DNA from 3 places in the Pantoea allii genome. Region 3 is predicted to be linked to each of the others. Evidence: predicted binding sites of a transcription regulator. Region 3 holds the regulator's gene; each other region holds the start of a gene.
What was found. Region 3 encodes PurR, which represses purine synthesis genes. Its sites were predicted from a motif close to CANGCAAACGTTTGCNTG; they were not measured.

Region 1 (4,232 bases), 1.1 Mb from region 3:
CCCGTGAAAAAGGCGCGGTGTTAATGCAGCACGGGCGCGACTGGCAGTACCGGCAGCAGGCAGAAAGCTGGTCATTGCGCGATGCGCAAGGCGAGCTGAGTGATTTGCCTCTGCCTCAGGTGCCGTTGCCTAACGCGGCTACCGCCCTGGTGGCGCTTCGCGCTTCAGGGCTGAAGGTCAGCGAGGCGCTGATCCGTGCGCATCTGCCGCTGGCGATTTTGCCCGGCCGTTTCCAGACGATCAGCGAATCACCTCGCGTAATTTTGGATGTTGCCCATAATCCCCACGCCGCAGCCTATCTGGCCTCGCGACTTGCGGCGCTGCCGCAGGCAGGTCGGGTACATGCGGTCGTTGGCATGCTGCATGATAAAGATATTGCTGGCACGCTGGCGGCGCTGTCACCTCAGGTGGACAACTGGTATTGCGCGCCGCTTGATGGCCCTCGCGGTGCCAGCGCGGAACAACTCATGGCGCACGTGACCTCCGCTCAGGCGTTCGCGGATGTTGAACAGGCCTGGCAACAGGCGCGCCAGCAGGCGGAACCGCAGGATATCATTCTGGTCTGCGGCTCTTTCCTGACGGTCGCGCAGGTCATGGAATCGATTGAAACGGAGAAAGGACGTGGCGAGTAAGTTTCAAAACCGTTTAGTCGGTACCGTTATTCTGGTAGCCGTCGGCGTAATCGTATTGCCGGGGCTGCTGGATGGTAAGAAAAAGCATTACAAAGAAGAGTTTGCCGCGATCCCTCTGGTGCCCAAACCCGATGATCAGCAGGACAGCGAAATGGTGCCGCCGGTGACGCAGTCGCTTCCTGCGCAGCCGCCTGCGGGCGCGGGCAGTGCGGTCAGCCATCCTGATGCGGATGACGCTGACGCCACCGAGGGCAGCAGTCAGCCAGAGCACAGCAGCGAGCCGAGCGTGGTATCGCCGCCGCCGGTACATTCATCGACGGCCACGACCACCCCGAAAGCCAAACCGGTGGAGCCAACCCGACCAAAACAGGTTGAACAGGCTAAACCGAAATCGGCAGAGCCGCCGCAGAGCAAACCGGTGGAAAAACCCCGGCCGGTTGAACAGGCTAAGCCGGTTGAAAAAACCAAACCGGCCGAACAATCGCAGCCTGCGGAAAAGCCCGCTCCAGCAGAGCAGCCTAAAGAGAGTCAGCCTGCCGGTCAGGCCTATGTCGTGCAGTTGGGTGCGCTGAAAAATGCCAGTAAGGTCAATGAAATCGTCGCGAAGTTGCGCTTGTCGGGCTACCGGGCTTATACGGTGCCGTCCACGCCGGTACAGGGACAAATCACCCGTATTTATGTTGGGCCGGACGCTTCAAAAGCCAAAATGCAGGCGGCGGTAGCTGAGCTGAAAAACGTGTCGGGCTTAAGCGGCGTCGTAAAATCTTACAGCGCACGTTAAACCGCTGATTGGTGCTGCCGATAAGATTAACAGGCAGCGCCTTTCGCCGCGGGAACGGGGACGCCGGGTGCGGCTCAGGCGTGAATAGCGACCACTTTTCAACCTGTTAATGGGTTAATAATGACACAGGCGAAGAGGGATTTTTTCATCGCCTTTTTTATGGATGCAGAACCTGAAAACCCCTACGCAAACGTTTTCTTTTTCTGTTAGAATGCGCCCCGAACTGGAAGCAGGGGTGCAATGGCACTGGCGCTGGAAGAGTTCATGATCTGGATTGATTACGTCATTATTGCGGTAGTTGGTTTTTCGGCTTTGGTCAGCCTGGTTCGAGGGTTTGTCCGCGAAGCCTTATCTCTTGTTACCTGGGGATGCGCGTTTTTTGTCGCCAGTCATTACTATGCCTACCTTGCAGTCTGGTTCACAGGTTTTGACGACGAACTGGTTCGTAACGGAATCGCGATTGCGGTGCTGTTCATCGCGACCCTGATTGTGGGGGCAATCGTGAACTACGTTATCGGCTCGCTGGTTGAGAAAACCGGCCTGTCGGGAACCGATCGGGTATTAGGCGTTTGTTTCGGGGCGTTGCGTGGTGTGCTCATCGTGGCCGCTTTGCTGTTCTTCCTTGATACATTCACGGGCTTTTCGAAGAGCCCGGACTGGCAGCAGTCTCAACTTATTCCCGAGTTCAGTTCTATAATCAGGTGGTTTTTTGACTACCTGAAAAGCACGTCGAGTTTTTTGCCCCGGTGAGGCCACCGGGCGTACGGCTTAATGAGGAAATGACAACATGTGCGGTATTGTCGGTATCACCGGTTTCATGCCGGTCAACCAGTCGATCTATGACGCGTTAACGGTGCTCCAGCACCGTGGGCAGGATGCCGCAGGCATTTGTACCATCGATGCGCTGAACTGCTTTCGCCTGCGTAAGGCGAATGGTCTGGTCAGCGACGTCTTCGAAGCGCGTCATATGCAACGTTTGCAAGGCAACATGGGGATTGGTCACGCACGCTATCCTACCGCGGGCAGCTCCAGCGCTTCTGAAGCACAGCCGTTCTACGTCAACTCGCCGTACGGTATTTCTCTTGCCCATAACGGCAACCTGACCAATGCACATGAGCTGCGTAAGCGCCTGTTCGAAAAGGGTCGCCGTCATGTGAACACCACCTCAGATTCTGAAATTCTGCTGAATATATTTGCTCAGGAACTGGATCGTTTTCAGCACTATCCGCTGGAAGCCGACAACGTTTTCGCCGCCATTGCGGCGGTGCACCAGCAGGTTCGTGGCGCGTATGCCGTGGTGGCGATGATTATCGGTCACGGCATGGTGGCCTTCCGCGATCCTAACGGCATTCGTCCGCTGGTGCTGGGCAAACGCGTCATTGCCGATGGCCGTACCGAGTACATGGTGGCGTCTGAAAGTGTGGCGCTGGACACCCTGGGTTTTGAATTCATCCGTGACGTTGCACCGGGTGAAGCGGTCTATATCACTGAGCAGGGACAGCTTTCTACCCGTCAGTGCGCCGAAAACCCTAAAAACAATCCTTGCCTGTTCGAATACGTCTATTTTGCCCGTCCGGACTCATTCCTGGATAAGATTTCGGTCTACAGCGCTCGCGTCCGTATGGGCACCAAGCTGGGCCAGAAGATTGCCCGCGAGTGGGAAGATCTGGATATCGACGTGGTGATTCCGATTCCGGAAACCTCAATGGATACCGCACTGGAAATCGCGAGAATCCTTGATAAGCCTTACCGTCAGGGCTTTGTTAAAAACCGCTACGTCGGCCGTACCTTTATCATGCCGGGTCAGCAACTGCGCCGCAGCGCGGTTCGCCGCAAGCTCAACGCTAACCGTGCCGAGTTCCGCGATAAAAACGTCCTGCTGATTGATGACTCTATCGTGCGCGGCACCACCTCTGAGCAGATTATCGAGATGGCTCGTGAAGCGGGCGCGAAAAAGGTTTATCTTGCGTCTGCCGCACCGGAAGTGCGTTTTCCCAATGTCTATGGCATCGATATGCCAAGCGCGACCGAGCTGATTGCCCACGGTCGTGAAGTGGAAGAGATTCGCCAGATCATCAAAGCAGATGCGCTGATTTTCCAGGACCTTGATGACCTTATCGAAGCCGTACGGGAAGAAAACCCGGATATCGTTCAGTTCGAGTGTTCCGTCTTCAACGGTATTTATGTGACGAAAGACGTCGATCAGGGCTATCTTGAATATCTGGAATCCCTGCGTAATGACGACGCAAAAGCTATTGCCCGTCAAAATGAAGTGGAAAATCTTGAGCTGCATAACGAAGGCTAAGCTAACCTGAATGCAAATAAGAGGGCGGGACTTATCCCGCCCTCTGTGTTTTCTGCCGGTCTGCGCTATTATGGTGCGCTTTGCCACTGCAAGGTTGAACGATGAAACGACTCATTATTGGTATTTCTGGCGCAAGCGGCGTGATATTTGGCATCCGGCTGTTGCAGGTTTTGCAGCAGGTCAGCGATGTGGAAACGCACCTGATCATCAGTCAGGCAGCACGTCAGACGCTGAGCCTGGAAAGCGACTACAGCCTGCGGGACGTCCAGGCGCTGGCCGATGTGGTTCACGATGTGCGCGATATTGCCGCCAGCATCTCCTCCGGGTCGTTTAAAACGCTGGGAATGGTGATTCTGCCCTGCTCGATGAAAACCCTGTCCGGTATTGTGCATAGCTACAGCGACTCGCTGCTGACACGTGCAGCGGATGTGGTGCTGAAAGAGCAGCGCAAGCTGGTACTGTGCGTGCGTGAAACACCGCTGCATATCGGTCATCTGCGGATGATGACCACCGC
Region 2 (4,232 bases), 290 kb from region 3:
CGTAGGTGAAGCATCGCCAATCGGGGAGGCATTCGCAAGATTACCGCCCAGCGTGCCGAGCTGACGAATTTGCAGTGAGGCAAAACGCGTCAGCATCTCGGTCAAACCCGGTATGCGCGTCGCCATAAAATCGGCGATTTTTTCCAGCGAGGCCGCGGCTCCCAGCCGATAATACGCGTCATCCTCATGGCACACTTTCAGCGCATCAACCTGTCCTAGCGCAATCATCAACGGAATGCTCTGATAACGCTGGGTGATCAGCAGGCTGAGATCGGTGCCCCCTGCCAGCAACGCGGCGTCGGGCTGCGCCGCGTAGAGCGTGGCGAGCTGTTCAACGGTTTTGGGGATATAGCAGTAGCGGCCTTTGTCCTGCACCACCTGGACTTCCTGGCTATTCAGCGCGGTCAGGCGCTCAACTACCTTCTCTTCCTGCCGATCAAAGCGGTCAGGCTGCGGCTGCGTCACCACCTGCTCGGCGGCCGCCATGATGGAACGATAGCCGGTGCAGCGGCAGAGGTTACCGGCCAGCGCGTGCTCTGCCTGTTGACGATCCCAGCCATGATTGTTTTTCTGCAAACTGAACAACGACATCACAAAACCCGGTGTGCAGAAGCCACACTGTGAACCGTGGCAGTCCACCATGGCCTGCTGAGCGGGATGCAGGGTTTTGCCCTGACGTAAATCTTCAACCGTAATAAGCTGTTTGCCCTGTAATCCACTCACCAGCATCAGGCAGCTGTTAACGGTCTGATACTGTAATTTTCCGTCTACCACACTGCCCAGCGTCACGCTGCAGGCACCACAATCACCCGAAGCACAGCCTTCTTTGGTTCCACAGCGGCGCTTGTGGGTGCGCAGATAAGACAGCACCGTCAGATTAGGATCGATCTGTTCTTCGGTAATCGGTAAATCGTTAAGCAGGAACTGAATCATGCGGCATTCTCCCTTGTGGCGGATTGCCAGACTGGCTGACCGTTAACCCAGGTCTGAACGATGTTTCTGTCATCGCCCAGGGTCATCAGCACAAACAGTTTCTCCCAGATATCCTTGCAGTTACTCATGCGCAGCTTTTGCAACGGGGAAACGGCCATATCCAGCACGACAAAATCGGCTTCTTTACCTGGTAAAAAATTACCAATGTGCTGGTCAAGATCCAGGGCATGAGCACCGCCCAGCGTGGCATGATAAAAGGCTTCTGCCGCACTCAGCCTGTATTGTTGCAGCTGGCCGACCTTGTAGGCTTCCCCCAGCGTTTGCAACATATTAAAGGTGGTTCCCGCCCCCACATCGGTGCCCATGCCGACGTTAATGCCCTGCTGCCAGCTGCGTTTGATATTAAACAGGCCGCTTCCCAGAAACAGGTTTGAGGTCGGACAAAAGGCAATGGCGGAATCGGTATCATGCAGGCACTGCCATTCATGATTTTCCAGATGCAGGCAGTGTGCAAACACGCTGCGACGACCGGTCAGCTGGTATTGGTGGTAAACGTCGAGATAGCCATTGTGATCGGGGAACAGCGCTCTCACCCAGGCCACCTCCTGCGGGTTTTCGCTGAGGTGCGTATGGAGCCAGACATCAGGATAGGCCGTACGAAGCGTCTGCACTTTTTCCAGCAAGGCGGGCGAAGACGTGGGCGCAAAACGCGGCGTCAGGGCATAGCCCAGGCGGCCCCGCTGGTGCCAGCGTTCAATCAGCGCACGGGTTTGCTGATAGCTTTCTTCCGGCGTTTCGACGAGGTAATCGGGCGCATTGCGATCCATCATCACTTTTCCGGCAATGATGCGCATATTCAGCGCTTCAGCCGCGCTGAATAAAGCCTCTACCGACTGAGGATGAACCGTGCCAAAAATCAACGCACTGGTGGTGCCGTTGGCCAGCAACTGGTGAAGAAAAAACGCCGACATTTGCGCGGCATGTTCCGGGCAGCGGTACTGGCCTTCTACCGGGAACGTATACTGATTCAGCCATTCGAGAAGCTGTTCACCAAAGGCACCGATCATTTCCGTTTGGGGATAGTGGATATGGCAGTCGACAAAACCCGGCATGATCAACTTACCGCGCAAATCGATGACGGCGTCTGGACGCAGGCTGTCGCTCACCTCATGCCAGTCATGCAGCGCCACAACGCGGCCCTCACGTAAAATGAGCAGGCCATCGTCGATATAACGCGCCTGGGCTAAAATAGCCTCAGGATCTTTTGCCACGTCGACGAAATCGAAAAAACTGGCGCGAATCGCTGTGTCCGGGCTTGTAAACATAGGGTTTCCTCTTACCGGACGCGTCATCTCGTCGTCCTGTTCCTTTAACACTCTCTATAGGTAATACATTGCAAGAGTCGTGCCAGCAGCAGTTTAATTAAAATCCTTTATTTTCATAAAGATAGATGGATTTATTTGTTGCGCAACATTTACGCTGACAAATTCTCCACGCAACCGATTGCTCACTCAAGGCAATCGGTTGCTAAGCCATCTGCCGCCTGAATGCTTCCCCGGCAGCGTCGGGCACTGCACGGTTTTAGTGCAGCCTGCGCTAAAACAGCGCAACGTCGCGGTCATCATTGCCTCAGAATTCAACGGGCATACGCAAAACTGACATGCTAAGGTGATGCAAACACCACGAAACGGGATAAGGGAAAAGCGAGATGATTATATTTGTTACGGGGGCCACCGCAGGATTTGGCCAAAGCATTACCCGCCGGTTCATCGAAACCGGTCATAAGGTCATCGCCAGTGGACGTCGAGCAGAACGGCTGAAGGCGCTAAAAGCGGAATTGGGCGACAATCTGTATACCGTTCAGTTAGATGTGCGTAACCGGGCATCCATTGAAGAAGCCATCACGCAGTTGCCTGATGCGTGGCGTCATATTGATGTTCTGGTGAATAACGCTGGCCTGGCGCTGGGCATCGAACCGGCGCACCGGGCAGATGTGAATGACTGGGAAAATATGATCGACACCAATACCAAAGGGCTGGTCTATATGACGCGCGCCGTCTTGCCTGCCATGGTAGAGCGTAACGTCGGCCACATTATTAATATTGGTTCCATTGCCGGCAGCTGGCCTTATGCCGGGGGCAATGTCTATGGGGCAACCAAGGCTTTTGTGCGCCAGTTCAGCCTCAACTTACGTACCGACTTGCACGGCACGGCACTGCGCGTGACCGATATTGAGCCGGGCCTGGTCGGCGGTACCGAGTTTTCCAACGTGCGCTTTAAAGGCGACGATGACAAGGCCGATCGGGTTTACGAAGGCGCGACAGCCCTGACGCCGGAAGATGTCACCGAAGCCGTTTACTGGGTGGCGACACTGCCGAAGCACGTCAACATTAACACTCTGGAAATGATGCCTGTCAGTCAGACCCTGGCGGGACTGAAAGTCCACAAACCCTGATCGCAGCGCCAGCCACCCGGGCTGGCGTTTACGCTTTGCCCCAGCCCACCACGATAATTACCATGCCGCTCAGAGCAATCAGTGCGCCACTCCAGTCCCATACACTCAGCCTGACCCCGTCGACCACGCGCAGCCACAGCAACGCCGTCAGCACATAAACGCCGCCGTAAGCCGCATAAACACGTCCGCTGGCGGCAGGATGTAAGGTGAGCAACCAGACAAACAGCGCCAGGCTTAATGCGGCAGGAAATAACAACCAGACAGAGGCGCCCTTCTTCAACCAGAGCCACGGCAGAAAACAGCCAATAATTTCCGCCAGTGCGGTTATAAAAAACAGGAAGGTGGTTTTGAGCAGCACGATAATCTCTCTGACAGGTAAACAACATGCACACAACTGGTGAGCAAGTAATCGTCAATGGTATACTATCCTCATTTGATGCAATAGTTTTACCCATAGGTAAAAGCAGAGTTAATCGAAGGATATTACGATGAAAAAATTGGTTCCGGTTCTGATGGTGGCCCTGCTTTCTGCGACCGCCCTGTCTGTGAGTGCAGCTACCGATCACCTGATTATTGAAAACGGCAGCAGCGCGCTGAATAACGAAGCGGCACGCCAGAGTAAAGAGCAGTGGAATGATACGCATATGCTGCGTAATAAAGTGAACAATCGGGTGGAAAAAGAGTTCGATAAGGCCGATCGCGCCTTCGACACACGGGATAAGTGCGAACAAAGTGCTAACCTGAATGCTTACTGGGAACCGAACACGCTGCGCTGTTTAGATCGCCGCACAGGCCGCCCGGTATTGCCGTAAATTTCAGCTATAGTAATGACTGACGCATGACA
Region 3 (4,232 bases):
GATACGCAGCAAACGGCTACGCTGTTTTGCGAACTGGTAAACCGCTGGAAGCGCTTGGGTGGCTGGCCATTGGCCATCGCTGAAGAGGCAACGGAAGGGAAAGAGACGGCGGAGTAAAATCCAGTCAAAAGAAAAGGCCGACGATGTCGGCCTTTTTTGTTATTCCGCTTCTTTAAACTTCTCAGCGGTTTCTTTCACCAGCGGCTGCAGTTCGCCGCGCTGGAACATCTCAACAATAATGTCGCAGCCGCCGACCAGTTCACCATCCACCCACAACTGCGGAAAGGTTGGCCAGTTGGCAAATTTTGGCAGCTCTGCGCGAATATCCGGGTTCTGCAGAATATCCACGTAAGCGAAGCGCTCACCACAGGCAGACAGCGCCTGAACCGCCTGAGCAGAGAAACCGCAGCTTGGCAGTTTCGGCGAACCTTTCATGTACAGCAGGATCGGGTTTTCTGCGATCTGGCGCTGAATTTTTTCTACAGTACTCATTATTGCCTTCCTTAATTCGTCACTTCGTGTTTCTTTATTGTAGCGACTTCCCTCCAGGACTGAAAACGAGATTTTGTGCCGGCCAGGGGTAAATCGCCATGTTTGTTAAGTCTGCTGGGGGTTTACTCCCGGGACAAGAATGATAGCCGGAATGAACTCATTAATAATTTGCAATAATTTTGCTGACTTAAGCTACTGAAATTGCTTATTTATGCCTGATTTTTACCCAAGTCATTAATTAATAAAAAAAGGACTTACTGTTTTAAAAAAAACTGGACTAGAATGTCTTCGGCACTGATCCTTGATCAGATTTTTCTTACCCTTGTCAGACACCTGTTGGATCTGACAGCTTAACCAGTAAACGGACTATGCGTTCAATTATTACGCTTCTTATTCTGGCTTTTGCGCAACTGTTCTTTAATGTCGCCGCGGCATCACCGCAGGCGCCGGTTAAGGCCAGCTTGCATAAGGTAGAGAAAAAAAGTGCGCGCGAAGATGAGCGGCGCAAACGACGCACGGTTAAAGCCTCGGCGAAAAAGAGCCGTCCCTCTACAGTGCAAAAAGCCAGTAAAACACTTAAAACCAGTAAAAATGCCACTCACACGGTTCACTCTCATAAAACCCTCACCAAAACAGCGAGTTCACGTAAGGCGCTAACGAAGAAAGTCGCGGCCAACGCCACCAGTAAAAAACGTTACGGTCATCAACGTGCGGTGAAAGTGGCCAGTGCCGACAGCAAAGAAACCGGCACCATCAAAATGAGCAGTGCACACCGCCAGCGTTATCAAAAAGCGCGTGAAACCGCGATGGCGAAGCTGATGGGCCAACTGGGTAAGCGCTATCAGTGGGGCGGTAAATCACCCCATACCGGTTTTGATTGCAGCGGCCTGGTCTGGTACGCGTACAAAGATGTCGTGAAGTTTAAAATCCCACGTACCGCTAACGAAATGTACCATCTGCGTGATGCTGCGCCGGTGAATCGTGAAGCGCTGGAGAAAGGCGATCTGGTGTTCTTCCGCATTAATGGACGAGGCACCGCCGATCACGTTGGGGTTTACCTGGGCAACGGTAAATTTATTCAGTCACCGCGTACCGGTAAAGATATTCAAATCAGTGCGTTAAGCGAAGATTATTGGCAGCGCCACTACATTGGTGCGCGTCGGGTTATGACGCCAAAAACCGTTCGCTAAACGTCATTATTTAAAAAGCCGGGAAAGGGAAACCTTCCCGGCTTTTTTATTAGTTCAGAATAGCGGTAAAGCTAAACGCGATAATCATCAACAGTGCTGCTGCCGTTGTCATTAATGACAGTTTCAAATCGGTACTCATCACAACTCCTTAGCCATGCTTTTTGTAGGGTTAAGGGATTTTCCCATACGCGCGGGTAAAAATCTCGTTTTATCCGTGCAGCCTTGTTAGAATCCCCCCTTTGTTGCGCAACAGCGCGCAACATCGGTTGCACCAGCACTTTTTTCAGACGTTATTTCCTGCCCCGATATCCCATTACCGGCCAGAAAAACGCTTTTTTTGCAGAAATAACCGTCCGCTGACGCAAACGTTTAACAACATGCTTATCAACATGTTAGGTAAGCCCGGGAGTTTGATTTTCATGGCAACAATTAAAGATGTGGCGAAACGCGCAGGTGTATCCACCACAACCGTTTCTCACGTGATTAATAAAACCCGCTTTGTTGCGGAAAATACTCGCGAAGCAGTATGGGAAGCGATTCGGGAATTACATTATTCGCCAAGCGCCGTGGCACGCAGCCTGAAGGTGAATCACACCAAAACGCTGGGCTTGTTAGCGACGTCCAGCGAAGCGCCCTACTTCGCCGAAATTATCGAAGCCGTTGAGAATCACTGCTTTGAAAAAGGCTATACCCTGATTCTGGGTAACGCGCATAACGACCTGCAAAAACAGCGCGCCTATCTGTCGATGATGGCGCAAAAACGCGTTGATGGGCTGCTGGTGATGTGTTCGGAGTATCCGGATGATTTGCTGCAAATGCTGGAAGCCAACCGCAATATTCCTATGGTGGTCATGGACTGGGGCGAATCACGTGCCGACTTTACCGATACCGTACTGGATAACGCTTTTCAGGGCGGCTACCTGGCCGGTCGCTATTTGATTGAGCGCGGGCATCGTGACATTGGCGCGATTCCGGGGCAGATGGAGCGTAATACCGGCGGCGGTCGTCATGCGGGTTTCCTTAAGGCGCTGGAAGAAGCTGGTATTCAGCCCCGCTCAGAATGGATTGTGCAGGGTGACTTTGAACCAGAATCCGGTTATCAGGCTATGCAGCAAATCCTGTCGCAAAAACAACGGCCCAGTGCCGTCTTCTGCGGAGGCGATATTATGGCCATGGGCGCTATCTGTGCGGCAGATGAAATGGGCCTGCGCGTTCCCCAGGATATTTCGGTGATTGGTTACGACAACGTGCGCAATGCGCGCTACTTCACGCCCGCACTGACAACCGTACATCAGCCCAAAGCGCAGTTAGGCGAGAAAGCGCTGGAGATGCTGCTGGACCGCATCACCAGCAAGCGCGAAGAGTCACAAACTATCGAAGTCCACCCGACGCTGATTGAGCGACGCTCTGTGGGCTATGGCCCTTACCGCGATTACCGTCGTTAATCCTCGCTTAACCACTCCTGATTTAGCGTTTGCGCATCACCCAGGTAATTGAGAAGCCAGCCCAATGCCGGTGATGCGCGATCTTCCGCCCAGCTGACGCAGCAAGGGCTTTCAGGAAAAGCCTGAGGCAAGGCAAGTTCGCTCACCTCGCCGCTATCCAGCAGCGGACGGGCTAAATGCCCGGGCACCATCGCCACGCAGAGTCCGGCACGGACGCAGTCCAGCCCGGTCTGCCATTCAGGCACCACCAGCCGACGTTGATTATCCAGCGCCCAGGTCATGCGGCGCGGTAAAGCACGCGAGGTGTCTTCCAGCACCAGCGACGGCCAGTTGCGCAACGCATCATCATCCAGTCTGCTCACCTGGGTTAACGGATGCTGTCGCGCGACAATACAGCGCCAGTTCAGGGTGCCCATATCGCGAAACGCAAACCGACCGCCCACCGGAATAGCCTGCGTTGCCCCTATCGCCACATCAACCCGTCCGTCTGCCAACGCATCCCAGACACCGTTAAACACTTCATAACTGATGTGCAGCTCCATATCGGGAAAGTGGCGATAGAAATCCCTGACAAATTGCCGGGTCCGCTGCGGTTTGACAATACAGTCCACGGCTATGCCTATCTGACCACGCCAGCCATTGGCTAACTGCTGACACTGTCGCCGGGTGGCATCCATTTTTTTGATGACGCTGCGCCCTTCGCGCACAAAATGTTCTCCCGCAGGGGTTAAAACCACCTCACGGTGCTGACGTTCAAACAGCGGCACGGCCAGCCAGGTTTCAAGCTGACGGACGGTATAGCTGATAGCAGAAGGCACACGGTGCAACTCCTGTGCGGCGGCACTGAAACTGCCACCGCGCGCGACAGCATCGACCACTTCAAGCGCATATTCAGACCACATATTCTGCCTTCAAATTTTTTAACAGCAACAGGCAAATTTTACCGTTTCACAGCATGAAGTACAGCTTTTACACTCCCCGCGTTTATCCTGCAAAAAAGAGAATCAGATGTCAGCTTCAAAAGGATTCATTCCCTATCTTGCCGTGCTCAGTATGCTGGGCTTTCTGGCGACCGACATGTATCTGCCTGCCTTCGGGGCTATGC

Region 1: the regulator PurR is predicted to act here: its motif matches at 1,597-1,614, upstream of cvpA (colicin V production protein).
Region 2: the regulator PurR is predicted to act here: its motif matches at 2,447-2,464, upstream of guaD (guanine deaminase).

The regions. Positions count from the first base shown of each region.
Region 1 is NZ_CP125958.1:1,536,577-1,540,808, forward strand. Features, by position in the region: gene folC (bifunctional tetrahydrofolate synthase/dihydrofolate synthase) at 1-632, shown strand, start outside; gene dedD (cell division protein DedD) at 622-1,413, shown strand; gene cvpA (colicin V production protein) at 1,678-2,163, shown strand; gene purF (amidophosphoribosyltransferase) at 2,201-3,718, shown strand; gene QNH99_RS07535 (UbiX family flavin prenyltransferase) at 3,820-4,232, shown strand, end outside.
Region 2 is NZ_CP125958.1:2,362,829-2,367,060, reverse strand. Features, by position in the region: gene xdhA (xanthine dehydrogenase small subunit) at 1-933, opposite strand, end outside; gene guaD (guanine deaminase) at 930-2,258, opposite strand; gene ydfG (bifunctional NADP-dependent 3-hydroxy acid dehydrogenase/3-hydroxypropionate dehydrogenase YdfG) at 2,642-3,388, shown strand; gene QNH99_RS11170 (YnfA family protein) at 3,417-3,743, opposite strand; gene QNH99_RS11165 (DUF1283 family protein) at 3,877-4,200, shown strand.
Region 3 is NZ_CP125958.1:2,655,565-2,659,796, forward strand. Features, by position in the region: gene rnt (ribonuclease T) at 1-117, shown strand, start outside; gene QNH99_RS12525 (Grx4 family monothiol glutaredoxin) at 160-495, opposite strand; gene QNH99_RS12530 (C40 family peptidase) at 861-1,682, shown strand; gene QNH99_RS12535 (YnhF family membrane protein) at 1,732-1,821, opposite strand; gene purR (HTH-type transcriptional repressor PurR) at 2,102-3,127, shown strand; gene punR (DNA-binding transcriptional activator PunR) at 3,124-4,029, opposite strand; gene punC (purine nucleoside transporter PunC) at 4,136-4,232, shown strand, end outside.